One region of the Sporosarcina beigongshangi genome, then DNA from elsewhere that is predicted to be linked to it. Evidence: riboswitches for the same ligand, from Rfam matches in the RefSeq annotation. Region 1 holds a riboswitch; the other holds the start of a gene.

Region 1 (8,622 bases):
ACGCCTTTTTTCCAAGCGCGCTCGACTAATTTTAAATCGGATAATGCCCGTACAGAAGTACTCATGCTCGTTTTGCTCATCCCGAGTTCTTCCGTCATATCATCTAATGTCAACGGCTCATTATGAAAAAACATAGTGGCAAACTGCCTTCCAGAAGAAGGTGTCAGGCCATAAAGATGTATATTTTGTGCGATGGATTCAATAATCCGTTCACGCGTTTTTTCAAGTCTTTCTTTACCGTTCATGCTAGTTTTCCCTCCACTGTCATCGGCATTCGTTAACCAACCCAGTTATTTTCTTCTAGCGTATTATATTGACTCCAAAAAAGCAATTTATAATTATTATAACTAAAACAGTTTTTACTGTACAAACGATTAATTTGGTCTTAACGGTTGAATTTATTTTTTTATAGGTCTATACTAGTAAACATTCATAAGCTTTAATTTGAATCAGAGGTAGTTCAAACTCTTTGCTGATTCAAGTTGAGCCTCCGGCGGATGTCGTAAATTTTGAAGGGAGTTAAGGAAGGCAACCAAAGAGCGCCGCGTCCTAAAAGTGCCTTAGTTTCTGCAAAGTACGCAGAAATACGGCCAATCAAACCGTTCGCTGTTCGATTGATGATGGTTGAATACCTGCATCCTGTAAGCCACAAGCACAATTCAAAATTTGGACGCAATTAAGCCACGGAGTAATTGATAATTGTAAGGAGTGTACGCATGAGTGATCAAATTGCCATAAAAAAAATCGAAGTGCACAACACGACGAAGATTTTCGGCAAAAACAGTAAACGAGCGGCACAGCTGCTCAACGAAGGAAAGACGAAAAGTGAAATATTGAAAGCGACTGGAGCGACAGTCGGTGTGAAAAAGGCATCCTTTGATGTCTATGAAGGTGAAATATTTGTCATTATGGGCTTGTCCGGCAGTGGGAAATCGACGCTTGTCAGATTGCTAAACCGCTTGATTGACCCGACGATGGGTACGATTTTGCTAGATGGCGAGGACATCGTCAAGATGAATAAAGAACAGCTTCGTGAAGTGAGACGTAAAAAAATTGGTATGGTCTTTCAAAATTTTGCGCTCTTCCCTCATAAGACGATTCTTGAAAATACGGAATATGGGCTAGAAATTCAAGGCGTAGCGAAAGTAGAACGTCAGGAAAAGGCTAAAGAATCCTTGAAACTAGTTGGTCTTGCTGGATATGAAGACCAGTATCCGAACCAATTAAGTGGTGGGATGCAGCAGCGTGTTGGTCTTGCTAGAGCATTAGCGAATGGACCCGATATATTATTAATGGATGAAGCGTTTAGCGCACTTGATCCACTCATTCGAAAAGATATGCAAGATGAGTTGCTACAGCTTCATAATGATATGGGAAAAACGATTATCTTCATTACCCATGATTTGGATGAGGCCTTACGCATTGGCGATCGAATTGCACTGATGAAAGATGGAGAAATCGTTCAAATTGGGACGCCCGAAGAAATATTAATGAGCCCATCAAATGAATATGTTGAACGTTTTGTTGAGGATGTAGATTTATCGAAGGTGTTGACAGCAGGTCACATTATGATAAAAGCTGACACAGTCCAAATCGACCGCGGACCTAGGGTTGCGCTTCGACTGATGAAACGTCTTGGGATTTCTTCTATTTATGTAGTGGATAAAGGAAATCGTCTACTCGGTGCGGTAACAGCGCAGGATGCGGTAGATGCAGTTGAATCAGGTAAAACGTTGGATGCGGTTCTCATCTCCGATCTTCCAATGATATCTGCGGATACATTGCTGATTGACCTATTTGACATTGTTTCAACAGCGACGATACCTGTGGCTGTGGTAAATGAAGATAATAAGCTACAAGGGATTATTATTCGCGGTGCACTGATTGGGGCATTAGCTGGCGACAATCAGTTTATTAATAATGATGGTGTTGTTGATTCCGTCGAGCAAAACGATTCGGAGGTGAAATCAAATGAATAACTTACCTCGTCTACCGTTTGCGGACTGGATCGATAATGGTGTCGACTGGCTTGTGACCACGTTTGGTACTGTGTTTGATGGTATTGCGGATTTACTTGCGGGGATTGTTGAAGGGTCAGTTGAAGGACTTAATATGGTACCATCGATTCTGCTTGCCGTTCTATTCTCCTTGCTTGCGTGGCTAATTTCCACGCGGCGGATTGCTCTGATGTCACTGGTTGGTTTGCTGTTCATCGATTATTTAGGCTATTGGTATCCGATGTTACAGATGCTAGCACTTGTCGTTACATCTGTAGCGATAGCTATTGTGATAGGCATTCCACTTGGTATTTGGGGTTCACAGCAAGCACGTGCGCGTAAGATCATTAATCCTATTTTGGATCTGATGCAGACGATGCCTGCGTTTGTTTACTTGTTACCCGCAATTTTCTTTTTCAATATTGGTGTTGTTCCAGGAGTGGTTGCATCGGTTATATTTTCGATGCCACCAACGATTCGTCTGACAATGCTAGGTATCGAGCAAGTGCCAAAAGATTTGATCGAGGCAACAGAAGCATTTGGTTCTACAACGTGGCAGCGGTTAATAAAGACACAAATACCACTAGCTAAACCGACGATTATGGCCGGCGTCAATCAAAGCATTATGCTGAGTTTATCTATGGTCGTCATCGCATCAATGGTTGGTGCACCGGGTCTCGGTGAGGAAGTGTACCGGGCTGTTACACAATTAAAAACAGGCGTTGGGTTTGAAGCGGGTCTAGCAATTGTTATTGTGGCCATTATTTTGGACCGAGTTACACAATACGCAGGAAAGAAAAAACAAGGGGGAACTACATTATGAAATTGACAAAAAAGGTATTAGGACTTGGAGCGGTTGCTCTACTGGCGGTTGGACTTGCAGCATGTGGGAACGATGATGAGAAAGCAGGGACGGATTCAACAAAATCTGTCGGCGAATCACTGAACTATAAAATTACTGGGATTGACCCAGGTGCAGGTATTATGGAAGCTACAGAGAAGGCTATTGAAGAGTATGGCTTAGATGAATATGACCTGGTAACAGGCTCAGGTGCGGCGATGACGGCAGCGTTGAAAAAAGCTTATGATAAAGAAGAGCCAATCGTCGTAACGGGTTGGACACCGCATTGGAAGTTCGCCGAATATGATTTGAAATACCTTGAAGATCCAAAAGGTGTATACGGTGAAGAGGAACAAATTCGTTCGATCGGTAGACTCGGTCTGGCAGAAGATTTACCAGAAGCACATAAAATTTTGTCGCAGTTCAACTGGACAGAAGCTGATATGGGTGAAGTGATGATTGCTATCCAAGAAGGCGAAAAAGAAGAAGCTGCTGCACAAAATTGGGTTGATGCGAACGCGGATAAAGTAGCGGAATGGACAGCAGGCGTAGAAAAAGTAGATGGCGATAAAATTAAACTAGCTTATGTGGCATGGGATAGCGAAATTGCTAGCCATAATGTGATTAAATTAGTGTTAGAAGATATGGGGTATACTGTAACGTTGGTTCAAGTTGAAGCAGGTCCTTTATGGACGGCGGTAGCAGATGGTAGTGCAGATGCATCGCTTGCAGCATGGTTACCATTGACACATAAAACGTATGCAGAAAAATTTGATGGCAAGTTTGAAGAGCTTGGTGTTAACATGGAAGGCGTTAAAACAGGACTTGTTGTGCCGGCGTATATGGACATTACATCAATTGAAGATTTGAAGAAATAAGTAACATGAAAAGACTCAGTTCCAGTTAAATGGAGTTGAGTCTTTTTGATTATATGAGGGTAATATGTTATCTTATCATCAGTACGTTTTAGAAAAACTCTTCGGGGCAAGGTGAAATTCCTTACCGGCGGTGATCGAGCGATTGCTCGTTAGTCCGTGACCCGCCCTTCCTATTTGGAAGGCGGTGGAGCTGGTGAAATTCCGGCACCGACAGTTAAAGTCTGGATGGGAGAAGCTGTTTGACTATATGTACTATGCTTATTTAACTTGCTTGAGTAGGATTAAATCCTACTCAAGCAAGTTAAAGCCTCCGGCGGATGTCACAGATTTTGAAAGGAGTTAATCGAGCAAGCTCGATTCAAACTCTGGACGCAATTACGCCGAGGCGCAATTGATCTCTGCCCTTTCATAACAGTGAAAGGGGGAATGCTGATGGACCATAGATATTGTATGGGAATTACTCTTGGACTTGCGTACAGTGCAAGAGGACAGAATTCACCGAATCCTTTCGCCAATGGAACAGGAATCGGGCTTCTTAAAGTTGCCGAAATGGAAGCTATCACCGGCATTTTACAGGAAGAGGCAGAGCAGATGAATCGAGCATTTTTTCACCTTATTAATTACTACGGGAAGCCGTATGTCACCTTGAAAGCCGCCGCAACTCTCGACGGTTGTCTTTCAACGCAGACTGGGGACAGCAAATGGATTACTTCGGATGCAGCAAGAACCGATGTCCATCACCTCCGCCATACCCATGATGCTATTTTGGTCGGCATACAAACCGTACTTCATGATAACCCTTTCCTCACCACCCGTTTGCCCCATGGTGGAAAGAATCCAATTCGAATTATCTTTAGACAGGCATCCTAGGATGCCAACAACAGCAATATTACGACGAGACGCAATTGATCAGAGTCGGAAATTAATTAGCCATGGTGCTTCTTTATTCATGGACAATACAAGGAACCGGATGACGAATCACTCCGTTTTTTAGATGTGCCACAAATCGGGGATGATATTCGATTGAGTGCCAGGTTCGTGAAGGAGGATTGACAGTAATTGTTTACTGGAATTATTGAAGAAATCGGAACAGTTTCAGCGGTAAGGCCAGCGACGAATTCATTGCAACTATCGATCCGTTGTAGCAAAGTGCTAAGCGATGTTAAAAAAGGAGATAGTATTGCAGTGAATGGTGTTTGTTTGACGGTCTCACACTTCTCAAGCAACCAATTTACAGCGGATGTCATGCCGGAAACAGTTAAGGCGACAACACTCCAAGCATTGCGTGCGGGAAGTCCCGTCAACTTAGAGAGAGCGATGGCGGCGGATGGTCGCTTCGGTGGTCATCTAGTCAGTGGACATGTTGATGGCACGGGCGAAATTATATCGATTAGACAGAAAGAAAATGCGGTGTATGTGGAAATCAACGTGGATGCTAATCTGTTAAAGTATTTTATCCCAAAGGGTTCTGTAACAGTGGATGGCACTTCACTGACTGTCTTTGGTGTGACGGATAAAGGATTTATCATCTCACTCATCCCAGTCACACAAGATGACTCAATCATAAGCAGGAAAAGGACTGGGGATCGAGTGAACGTTGAATGTGACATGCTCGCAAAATATATTGAACGGCTAATGACTACAAACAAAGAGAATTCGGCTGGTGGTTTAACTATGGATACACTCATCACCAGTGGTTTCCTCGGTTAAGGGAGGACGACAGATGTATACTACTGTTGAAATAGCAGTCGAGGAACTGAAAAAAGGGAAAGCGATTATCGTCGTTGATGACGAGGACCGAGAAAATGAAGGGGACTTTGTTGCACTCGGGGAATTTGCTACACCTGAAATGATTAACTTTATGGCAACGGAGGGTCGTGGACTAATCTGCGTGCCAATAGATGAGGAGAAATCACGGCAGCTCGAACTTGGGCTCATGACAGAAAATAATAGTGATGTGCACGGAACTGCATTTACCATCAGCATTGATCATTCGGAAAGTCACACCGGAATCTCCGCGTTTGAACGTTCAGAGACCGTATTGAAAATGCTTGGGAGTGATGCAGGATCAACCGATTTTAGAAGACCGGGACATATTTTTCCGTTGATTGCAAAAGAGGGCGGAGTCCTGAAACGGGCCGGCCATACGGAGGCTGCTGTTGACTTAGCTAGGCTGGCTGGAGCAGAACCAGTCGGTGTTATTTGTGAAATTATGAATGTCGATGGAACGATGGCAAGTGGGCCGCAGCTGAAAGAGATTGCGGAACGATTGAATCTTGTTATTTTGACGATCCAGGAACTGATTACCTATTGCGAAGAAAATGAAAAACGTATCAAGCATATCGCTGATATTGAATTTTAAGGGGGATTTATGATGAGAACAATTTACGAAGGACATTTAGTTGGAACAGGATTGAAAATTGGAATCGTTGTTGCGAGATTTAATGAATTTATTACTGGAAAATTATTAGATGGCGCGGAAGATGCATTGCGTCGTCATGGTGTTGCTGAAAGTGATACGGCAGTTGCGTGGGTGCCGGGTGCTTATGAAATTCCTCTTGTGGCTAAGAAAATGGCGGCTTCGGGGAAATATGATGCTGTCATTACGCTTGGTACAGTAATTCGTGGCGCAACACCACATTTCGATTTTGTGTGTAATGAAGTGGCAAAAGGTGTGGCCGCCATCAATATGCAAGAAGGCGTTCCGGTTATCTTCGGTGTCTTAACGACAGATACAATCGAGCAGGCAATTGAACGCGCAGGGACGAAAGCCGGTAATAAAGGCTGGGATGCAGGGGCGTCTGCTATTGAAATGGCGAATTTATTGAAACAAATATAAAGAATAGGACGGGCTCAGCTGCAATTAATGGGTTGAGCCTTTCTATTGATCTTATGTTCTTTCCAGAAATCAGAAGCTGGTGAGAGTGAACTTTATGTGGAATAAATGTGAACGATACGTGTCTGAAAATATTTTTTTCGCTATGTCGATGTGATTACAGCCTTTGAATTGTCGCAAAAACGAATGAAAATCGTTATGATAAAGATAGAAGTTATTGTAAAAGAAGGAGCGATTTAAGATGACTGCTTTTCCAGAAAAGACATGCTCAATTGAAAAACTAGTTACAATCCCAGAGGATGTTCAAAAAGTATTGAATGGTCAAAAGACGGCTACGCGCCGCAATGGTGTGTACGCTTATCCGGGAGAGATTATGGTACTGGATGGTCAAGAGTTTAAGGTGGATGCACTTTATTCACAAACACTTGGTGAAATGACGGACGAACACGCAAAGCAAGAGGGCTATACGAACATGGAGGAGTACAAACAAGCGATTTTGTCTATGCATGCAAAAATGCCATGGATTCCGACGATGAGCGTGTGGGTCCATGAATTTAGCCCGATAGCGAAGTAATCGTGAGATGAAATCGGAAATCTACGGAATAATTGTTTTTCTCCATGTGCTGAGTGCAGTTCTGTCCATTGGTCCGTTAACAATTTTGATGCCGGTTATCAAGCGTCTACATGGTGTTGAAGCTGGCATAGAACAAGCATACTTATCCGTAATTAAGGTTGTCATTCGAATCGTTATGCACGCAGGGCATGTCCTTGTAGTTAGTGGTGTCTTGCTACTGATTTTTGGACCTTATCCATGGACTACATCATGGGTGATTCTAACGCTTGCTGTTTTACTTGTATCAGGTGTTTTCTTATCAAAAGGCTTTACAATTGTGTTGCGCCGGTTTCATAAGCCTGATGCCGATAAAACCGATATTCTTAAAAGGTTGATGACCACGTCATGGGTTTATCTTGGGCTAATGCTCCTCATGCTTTGGCTGATGGTACAAAAGCCGATGATTTGGTGAATAAATATTTGTGATACATAGAAAGAGATGTGCGCCTTTGCAGGTGCATATCTTTTTTATATTCTTTATCGATTCCTTTTATGGTGTTGTTCGTCTAGATAGGAAAGGGGGTGGGACAGTGGAGCAAAGTGAGGAGTCAATTTACCTTGAACATAGTGATCGCATTTATCGATATATTTTTTTACAAGTCCGTCAGAAGGAGTTGGCGGAAGATTTGACGCAGGAGACATTTTATCGGGCATTTAAAAATCTGCATACCTTTCAGAAGCAAGCAAGTCTATCGACATGGTTACTTAAAATAGCAAAAAATGCAACTTATGATCATTTTAGGCGTAAGAGAATCATTCAGTTTTTTAGTATGGGGAAAGAGGAAGTCACAGATGCGATTAGTTTTTCTCCAGAGGATGAATACTTGAAAAAGGATAGCACTCAAAGACTTTACAATGCGTTGGCGAGCCTAAAGAAGGACTATCGTGAAGTACTTCTTTTACGAAAAATTAACGAAAGTTCGATTAAAGAAACGGCATATATATTGGGTTGGACGGAGACCAAAGTGAAGTCGACAATGGCGCGGGCATTTGCTGCACTGAAAAAAGAAATGCTAGAACGGGAGGGAAGAATCGATGAGTGATTTCGACGAATATGATGTGGAATTTGACAAGTTGAAGGATCTTGAGAGAACCGATATTGCACGGGTGGCTAGTTTTAATAAATTGGAGGATCGTAGCAGGAAGAAGAAATTGCGCATACTCCCGATGATTGCTTCTAGTGTAGTGGTTTCTGTAGTTGCCTTGTTTTTAGTTTTGACGCTGTTTGAGTATGTACCTAATTTAGGTAGTGGGAAATCCATTATTGACGATCAAACCGAACTGGAAATTCCTATTGTTGAAGTAACGGCGAATATGTTCACAGTTGAGTATGGAATCGATAATATGGACCGAGGAAATCATGATTATGAAACCACCGGTACTGATAAACGAATTGTAATAGACCTTGGAGTATCAAACTTCAAGCGAGGAGATATCGTCTATTTTAAAATGCCTGT
Region 2 (8,622 bases), on a different contig from region 1:
CTTGGATAAACGCACGATCTTCCTGTTCCTTCCCAGCGTGATAGGAAGCAGCCGCTATACCCAACTGTTGTAAAATAACTGCCAGCTCATCTGCCCTTTTTCGAGAAGCAGCATAAATAATACCGGGTCCTATCGTCCCCATAACCCGTTCTTTGATCCATTCCGTCTTCATCATTTCATTCTCAACTTTGACAATCGCATAAGAAATATTTGGACGATCCAATGATTGGCGATGAATAGCAGGAGATTGAAGCTGTAAATAATGGAGAATATCTGCGATTACTTTATCATTTGCCGTAGCAGTAAGTGCCAGCACACCGGGACGATTAAATTCCCCAAACAATTCACCAATCCGTAAATAGTCCGGTCTAAAATCAAAGCCCCATTGCGAAATACAATGCGCTTCATCGACAACAATTAACGCAAGCTGAATTGTACGCAATAGTGCAACCACATTTTTCTGCAATAGCATTTCTGGTGAAATGAAAATGAATTTATACTTCCCTAATTCAGCCATAATTCGTTTTTTCTCTGAAAATGACAAAAATGAATTTAATGCAACAACCTGTTTTTCACCATTCTTTTTCATAATGGCCACTTGGTCCTCCATCAAGGCCACAAGTGGTGAAACGATTAGAACTGCCCCCTGTAATTCATATGCTGGTAGCTGATAACAGAGTGATTTGCCGACTCCAGTTGGCAAAATAGCAAGCGTATCTTTGCCGGCGATAACATCGCGAATGACCGCTTCTTGCCCCGGTCTAAATTGCTCAAAACCAAATTTTTCTTGAAGTACTTTATAAATATCCATTAGCTCCCAGCCCCCGTCCGTGCACCTAAAATAAGTCGTAGCTGAAAATAAGACAGCTCCCCAAACTCATCCTTCAATATGCGTAGCCTACGTGTTTCAACTTCCTTTACTTTCGCAACGACAGCCTCTATGTAATCCTCAGTGACAAATTGACTAAGAGGAAATTGCGGATCATTAATAGACATTTCGACAAAATGGTCTTCAATTGTACTCAATTTTAAATTTCTCGTTGTCGCAATTTCTTCAATGGACAATCCTCGATTGAAAAGCTGTTGTGTTTTTCTAGAAGAATCAGTCAAATAGGTCGTTACTTTAATATTGTCGGCAATTTTTCGTAAAAAAGACAAATCAGCGGCTTGTTCAATTACAACGAGTAGCTTATGTAAACCTTCTATAAAAAGTAAATATACCGAAAACGGCTGTAGCCCCAAATGAGCTCCTAACTGATCCCATGTCCAGCCTGTTAGCTTAAAACCACTTAGCCTATGTGTCATAATTATTTTTTGATTATCATCCATGCCACTACGCTCTATGCATAGCCTTAGCTCCTCGGCAATATAACGAGCGTATGCAGGATCGCTAATCGGTTGCTTATGGAATAGGTTTCTAATGAAGTTTTGGCTATCATAATCTTTTTGAACCGGTATAAATGCATGTTCACCTGCTTTAAAATTCGACACCGTCTGGATAGCAAGCGACAACCTTGCAAAAAAAATCATTTCTCTGCCCCGATAATCCCAACCGTTAAACGCATAGACAGGTAAATTCTCTACAAGCTGGCGACCACTCGGCGTTATATTGACGAAGGAATCTTCCCCCGCTATAATAAAGCCCGAATTCCTCAGCAGTGTTGCTGCTTCGTCAAAGTGCTCGACAGTCAATTTCGGCAATATACCGAAGAAAGATTTTAAGCCATAGTATTCGACATCCTGTAACGTCTGCCCCGAGCGTTTGCCACGCAATAAATGGAATCCTGCATAAATGGTTCGCTCACCATCTAGCTTCTGAATGATTGTTAATAGGATTGAAGAAAGATTCATAATAAATTCCTCCACAAAACAAATTCTTTTTGTTGAAAACTGTTGTCAATATCATTAGAATGAAGTATGAAGTATTTTTAGTAAATTGTTTGTACGGAGAAAAGAGGAGAGAAAGACTATGCCTAAATATACAATCGTCGATCAAGATACATGCATCGCATGTGGCGCTTGTGGAGCAGCCGCTCCGGATATTTACGATTATGATGATGAAGGAATTGCTTACGTTATCCTCGATGATAACACGGGTACAACGGAAGTTCCAGAAGAACTAATGGAAGATTTGGAAGATGCATTTGATGGTTGCCCGACCGATTCAATCAAAATCGCAGATGCGCCATTCGATGGCGATGCGTTAAAATACGAAGACTGATTTTACGTTCTTCATAAAGAAAAACCGTCCTCGAGTTATTCGGACGGTTTTTCTTTATGTCTAAATTGTGACGTTTTTATCTGAATCCAGATAAAGCCTCCTGACTCAATCACGCCATTAATTGAGTTCTTTGCTGAGCAATCCATTTTTTCATGCTCTTGAACAGTAACATTGTAATTACCATAAGCATAATTCCTTTGATTACGTTAAAAGGTAGAACCCCCAAAACGATAAATGCAGATAATTCACTGCCAGCCATCGCCGGGAAATTCATGAAGTACGTATACATCGGTAAAAATAGTACATAATTCAAAATACTCATACCAACGGCCATAGCAACTGTCCCTGCAATCAGTCCAGCAGCTAACCCTTTAGATGTTTTGAATTTATTGTGAATATAATAGATTGGCAGGATGAATAACACGCCTGTCGCGAAGTTCGCAATTTCTCCCACTGGAACACCTGTTGGACTTCCTGACATAAACCAGTGCATAACGTTCTTGATCAATTCAACAAGGATGCCTGCTACCGGACCCATTGTCATAATTGCTAGTACTGCTGGAATTTCCCCGAAATCGATTTTCAAAAATCCTGGTAGTGCTGGCAACGGGAAATTGAATTGCATTAACACCGTTCCAATACTTCCTAGAATTGCGATGAGAATCATCTTTCTTAACTTCTTGTTGTTCATGTGTTCCTCTCTCCTTTTGCGATTCACTTCAAAAGAGGAAAGGTCGTTCCGTCAATCATTGTCTACAAAAAATCCCCAAAGCTCATTCATAAGCTCAGGGGAGTGTTAAAAGGTTCATTTAAAAGGACGTATAAAAGAAGCTTCTTCTTTAATCCGCACTTAAAAAAAGCACCCTTTTTGTGGACAACACAAAAAGACGGCCGCACCTTCACCTTCTCCCATCCAGACTATACTGTCGGCTCCGGAATCACACCAGAATCAGCTGTTAAGCTCGCGGGCTAGGAGAGAAACTCTCCATTTCCGCCGGTCGGGAATTACACCCTGCCCCGAAGATGAATCAATATTTTATTACTACTCTAGTATATACAGCAAAAAACGCTTTGTAAACATAATTGCTTACAAGGCGTTTATTATTGTAGTGCATCATTTCATGAAATACATCAGCTTATTCTGGTAATACAGTTGTCAAATCATAATGGAGGAAAGTCGATTGCATTACGTTTTCTAAACGCACTTGCATGTTAAAGTTTTTGGCCGTTAGTATGAACCCTTCTAACATCGCACTTACCTCATCTTGATTCAGCCTGGACAAATCCAGTGGCTCTGTAAAGGTAATTACCGCAACTTCCTCTCTCTCCTGTACAGTATACAGAATACCTTTTGGCACTTCTTTCATTTCCAAAAGTGCTGCTTCAATTGTAGGTGCATGCCCTATTTCTGGAGCACTAAAGGCTTTGACTTCTCGTGTGTCAGATGTAACTTCAGCACTTTCTTCCTTTGTATTATCCAGCGCATTGTCTATCGACATTTTAGCTTGGATATTTACTGAATCAGCTGACTCGTTTACACGATCATCCATCGCGCTATCATTTTGCTGTAGCATGGAGGGAATAAGTAAACTCAAAACAAGTAATGCTGCTACCGCTACCAAAGCCGGTACCCACCTTTTAGACATTTTTCGACGAGGGGAATACAGGCGTTCATCTTGTTTTAGTCGTACTAATATGTCCGACTGCAGGCGCTCATCTTGTATATCTGGCATATTACGCAGAAGGCTGTCAATCTTGCTGTCGTCCCATTTTTTGTCGGTCATCTCATTTCCCCCCTTCTGTAGGAAGAGCATTCAACTTCTTTTGTAACGCTTTGATTGCCCGATGTTGTGTAGTCTTCACTTTACCTTCTGTCCAACTGAGAATTTCGGCCGTTTCTGCAATCGACAAGTCCTGGAAATAGCGCATTGTAACGACCATTTTTTGGTCACCAGTACAAGTATTCAATGCTTCTAATAACGCCTTCATCTCTTCACTAAGTGTGACCAATTCCTCAGGTAAAATTCCCGTTGAAACAAGCTCACTTTTTTCCCAGTCGAACTTATCAAATAGATGCTTTTTACGGACAGCACTTTTTCTGAAATGGTCAATTGCAACATTTTTCGCAATGGAAAAAAGCCATGTCTTTTCAGAACTTTTCCCTTCAAAACCGCTATATGCCCGCAATACCCTCACATACACTTCATGCACGAGATCCTCGGCGTGATCGCGATCTCTTGTCAAATAGATAAGAAATTTGAACACATCCTGATGGTATTGCTCATAAAGTCGGTGGAAAACGGAGTCGTCCATGAAATACCCCCGTTCTATACATTAGTCGTTATTCAAGCTAAATAGTTACAACTTTTTTAAAGGCAATGTGCAGCTAAAAATAGTACCGCATTGTTCCCCTCTGCTCGCCGTAATCGCGCCACTATGTGAATCAATAATATTTTTAGCGATTGCAAGACCTAAGCCTGTTCCACCCTTACCTCTTGTCCTTGCCTTATCCGCCTTATAAAAACGTTCAAAAATATACGGCAGATCCTCTTCTGGTATTCCAACACCTGTATCCGTAACGGTCATTTCAATCATATCCACATACTTCTCGATGCGTAATGTAACACTCCCACCATCAGGTGTATGCCGGATAGCATTGTCAATTAAATTCGTAAACACTTGCTCAATTCGATCTTCATCGACATTTGAAACAATTTTTTCGTCACTCGGAAAATCAAATACCAACTCAACATTCGCATCACGTGCAATTTGCATGAATTTGGTAACAATCCGATCTAGGAAAGGAATCATCTCCACATCGTCTTTGTACAGTCGCATATGCCCTGATTCCATTCGTGCAAGGTCAAGCAAATCCGTGACAAGCCTTCCCATTCGCTTAGACTCTTCATGAATAATGTGGATCATCTCATTGCGTTCTTCGTCATTCGCCGTGACGCCATCAATTATCGCTTCACTATACCCTTGAAGCATCGAAATCGGCGTCCGTAATTCATGGGACACGTTGGCAATGAAGTCGGAGCGGAGCTTGTCCAGCTTATGCTGATCTGTCATATCACGAAGAACAGCAACTACCCCGCGAATGTCACTCCCACTATAAAGGGGACTGATTGAAACAGCGTAAAAGCGCCCTCCTAACTCTAATTCATCCTCTATTTCTTCTGCAAACGTGACAACATGATCGAGCATATGGTAAATTTCTGGTGGAATCGTATTCTCCTCATCCTGTGCACCGCTTTTAAAGTACCAATTTTGCAATAATCGCTCCGCCTGCGGATTGCTCAACAAAATCGTATAATCCCGATTAAACGTAATAACTGCATCTGCCATTGACGTTAAAATACTGGAAAGCTGCTCCTTTTCTTGGTTGATCAGTTCAACGTGATATTTAAGCTGTTTCCCCATCTGATTAAATGCAGTTGCAAGCTGACCTATCTCATCATTTTGTACAACGGGCAGTCTTGTATCAAAATTACCTTTCGATAATTCATTGGCAGCTTGCCTCATTCCACGTAAAGGGGATGTTATTCTTGTCGATAAGAAAAAAGCAAAAAAAGTTGTTAAAATAAATGCAATAAACGCTGACAAGAATACGATATTCGTTGTTTCCTTCGTCGCTCGATGAACAGCCTCTAAACTTTGATAGATGATTACCGAACCGGCGATTACTTGTTCTTGCTCAAATGGATAAGCTAATACAAGATATTGTTCCATTACATCACTTTTTTCGATGGATGGTAAAATCATCTCTTTTACAACCGGTGTAACTTCTTGTTGACTTGACAAGAAAATGGATTCAGAAAGAATTTTACTTTCAATTTCATCCTTATTCAGACCTAGCTGGAAAGAATACGTAATTTCCCCATCACTGTCTACTATCATAGCATCTACTTCATCACCAAGGATATCTTCAATAATAAGTTGCATCGAAGATTCACTTTCATGATCCACAACTATCTTTCCAATTGTCATGGCATCCCTTCGTAACGAATCCTCTGCTTGTTGCGTATGAAAATCGTCAAGAAATTCAAGCAGTAGCGCTGTCACGACAAACAGAACAAAGGAAACGAGAAGCAATATGGTTGCCCATAGCTTCCCGACGATTGAATTCCATATTCTATTCATTATGCGGAACCTCGAATTTATAGCCTACTCCCCAAACCGTAACAATCATTTTTGCAGCACGCTCAGAAACACGACTTAGTTTTTCACGTAACCGCTTAACATGCGTATCAACTGTTCGAAGATCACCAAAAAATTCATAATGCCATACTTCTTTTAATAGCTGCTCCCGATCAAATACTTTATCTGGTGATTTTGCTAGGAAATAAAGCAATTCATATTCCTTCGGCGTAAGATTCACTTCGTTGCCTTCCGCTGTCACACGATGTGCATCGTTATCGATTGTCAACTGTGGGAACACGACAAGATCTTTCGATGAAGAGGCTGATGCAGTACCATGAAAGGTCACAGATCTTCTAAGAATTGCCTTAACTCGTAAAACCACTTCACGTGGACTGAACGGCTTTACTATGTAATCATCGGCACCCGATTCAAACCCAGTTACACGATCAGCTTCTTCGCCCTTTGCTGTTAGCATAATAACAGGCGTCATGATTTTCTTTTCTCTTAACTCTTGCAATACCTCAAGACCATCTTTTTCAGGCATCATTAAATCTAATAATATACCGTCATAATGGTTCGTCAATGCCTTTTCAAGCGCTTCGGCGCCATCAACTGCTTCTTCGATTTCATAACCCTCGCGTGTGAGATACATATTTAACAGCCGACGAATCCGATCCTCGTCATCAACTACTAACAACGTCACTTTTTCTTCCACAACTAATTGCCCCTTTCCACACATATCTATGTTCATTGTACAAGCCACCTGATAAAAAAGAAACTACGAAGTCGGAGGCTTTAACTGATTTCAGCCAAAAAAACTGCACGGTGTCCTGTGAACAACCGTGCAGTTTCTTGGATCAAGCGTATGAATGCAATCCCGCAATGATTAAGTTCACGGCGATCAAGTTAAACATAATAATGATAAAACCGATGACCGCAAGCCACGCTGATTTTTCACCTTCCCATCCACGTGATAACCGCACATGGAGAAACGCTGCATAGAATAGCCATGTAATGAGTGCCCATACTTCCTTAGGGTCCCATCCCCAGAATCTAGACCATGCTTCATGTGCCCAGATCATAGCAAAGATCAGCGCTCCTAATGAAAAGACTGGGAAACCAATAATAACCGCACGATAGCCAATTTCATCCATCAACTGCGAATTTGCTTTTTTAGCAAACGGCTGGAACAGCGTTGCAATCGGACGTCGGAAAATGAGCCTAAGAATGAAGTACAAAACAATCCCCGTCGCAACTGACCAAACGAATGTCGTTAACGTCTTCGCATTGACAATAGCCGGCATTTCCGCCCATGGTGTCATAACATCTGGCGTTAATGATTCAGATTGATTCATACCGAATAACGGTGGATAGTGATACACCATCTTCGCCGGCATTTCATTTTTATCGATATATGAAAATTCAGCTTCATAACCCATCAACTTAAATGTTGTAGATGACAACACAAAACCAATTACGAGAATAAGCGTAAACATAACTGCTTCTAACCAAAAGCGTTGTTTTGATTTCTTAGTCAAATCAATATTTTTCAGCAAGAAGATCAGTCCCGCAACCGCACTGATCGCAAGGATCGCTTCACCAAGGGCTGCTGTAATAACGTGAATCGTCAACCAATAGCTTTGAAGGGCCGGGATAAGCGGCGTAATCTCCTTCGGAAACATGCTTGCATAGGCAATGATAATAACCGCTATCGGCAATGCAAACAATCCGAGTGATGGTGTCCGATAAAGGAAAAACAACAGAATGAATGCTCCAACAAGCATCATGCCAAATGCGGTCGTAAATTCAAACATATTACTAACTGGCGCATGGCCAGAAGCCATCCAACGTGTAATGAAATAGCCGAGATGAGTAATAAACCCGATGATTGTAATCGTTATCGCGATATTTCCCCATCTATTATTTTTATAAGTTGCTTCCGATTTCGCACCTTTTACCGCACCACCAAAAAATGCCGTCGCGATAAGGTACGCAATAAATGAAACCAGAAGTAAATTAGCACTTAGCGCTGCAAGTCCCATTTTGATTGTTCTCCTTCCTTATCTTCCAAAATAGCATCTGTATCCTGCCTATCTGTATAAGTAGGTAATGCTGCAAAATCTTTTACTTGATTCAACTCCTGTTTCAACTTGAACCAGTTTTTATTCGTATGGCCAGCAACTAGTAGCTCGTTGCCAGTTCCTTGTTGAATCCAAATTCTTCTATGATTCCAATATGCACCCTGTGCAACACCGATC

What was found. A riboswitch is a leader RNA that binds a small molecule or an ion and turns the genes downstream of it on or off. The one in region 1 is predicted to bind FMN.
Region 2: it holds a riboswitch for FMN, as region 1 does, so the genes downstream of both, R2B77_RS07845 (ECF transporter S component) here and R2B77_RS06145 (bifunctional diaminohydroxyphosphoribosylaminopyrimidine deaminase/5-amino-6-(5-phosphoribosylamino)uracil reductase RibD) in region 1, are expected to answer to the same signal.

What each region holds. Positions count from the first base shown of each region.
Region 1 is NZ_JAWLIR010000008.1:60,566-69,187, reverse strand. It holds gene R2B77_RS06165 (GbsR/MarR family transcriptional regulator) at 1-245, opposite strand, end outside; gene R2B77_RS06160 (quaternary amine ABC transporter ATP-binding protein) at 717-1,979, shown strand; gene R2B77_RS06155 (ABC transporter permease) at 1,972-2,820, shown strand; gene R2B77_RS06150 (glycine betaine ABC transporter substrate-binding protein) at 2,823-3,716, shown strand; FMN riboswitch at 3,810-3,957, shown strand; gene R2B77_RS06145 (bifunctional diaminohydroxyphosphoribosylaminopyrimidine deaminase/5-amino-6-(5-phosphoribosylamino)uracil reductase RibD) at 4,149-4,586, shown strand; gene ribE (riboflavin synthase) at 4,776-5,426, shown strand; gene ribB (3,4-dihydroxy-2-butanone-4-phosphate synthase) at 5,440-6,078, shown strand; gene ribH (6,7-dimethyl-8-ribityllumazine synthase) at 6,091-6,555, shown strand; gene R2B77_RS06125 (ASCH domain-containing protein) at 6,794-7,126, shown strand; gene R2B77_RS06120 (hypothetical protein) at 7,134-7,577, shown strand; gene R2B77_RS06115 (RNA polymerase sigma factor) at 7,696-8,208, shown strand; gene lepB (signal peptidase I) at 8,201-8,622, shown strand, end outside.
Region 2 is NZ_JAWLIR010000010.1:140,600-149,221, forward strand. It holds gene R2B77_RS07830 (RecQ family ATP-dependent DNA helicase) at 1-811, opposite strand, end outside; gene R2B77_RS07835 (helix-turn-helix domain-containing protein) at 811-1,851, opposite strand; gene R2B77_RS07840 (4Fe-4S domain-containing protein) at 1,970-2,221, shown strand; gene R2B77_RS07845 (ECF transporter S component) at 2,331-2,912, opposite strand; FMN riboswitch at 3,119-3,250, opposite strand; gene R2B77_RS07850 (hypothetical protein) at 3,358-4,005, opposite strand; gene R2B77_RS07855 (RNA polymerase sigma factor SigX) at 4,007-4,534, opposite strand; gene R2B77_RS07860 (ATP-binding protein) at 4,580-6,364, opposite strand; gene R2B77_RS07865 (response regulator transcription factor) at 6,357-7,115, opposite strand; gene ccsB (c-type cytochrome biogenesis protein CcsB) at 7,222-8,406, opposite strand; gene resB (cytochrome c biogenesis protein ResB) at 8,388-8,622, opposite strand, start outside.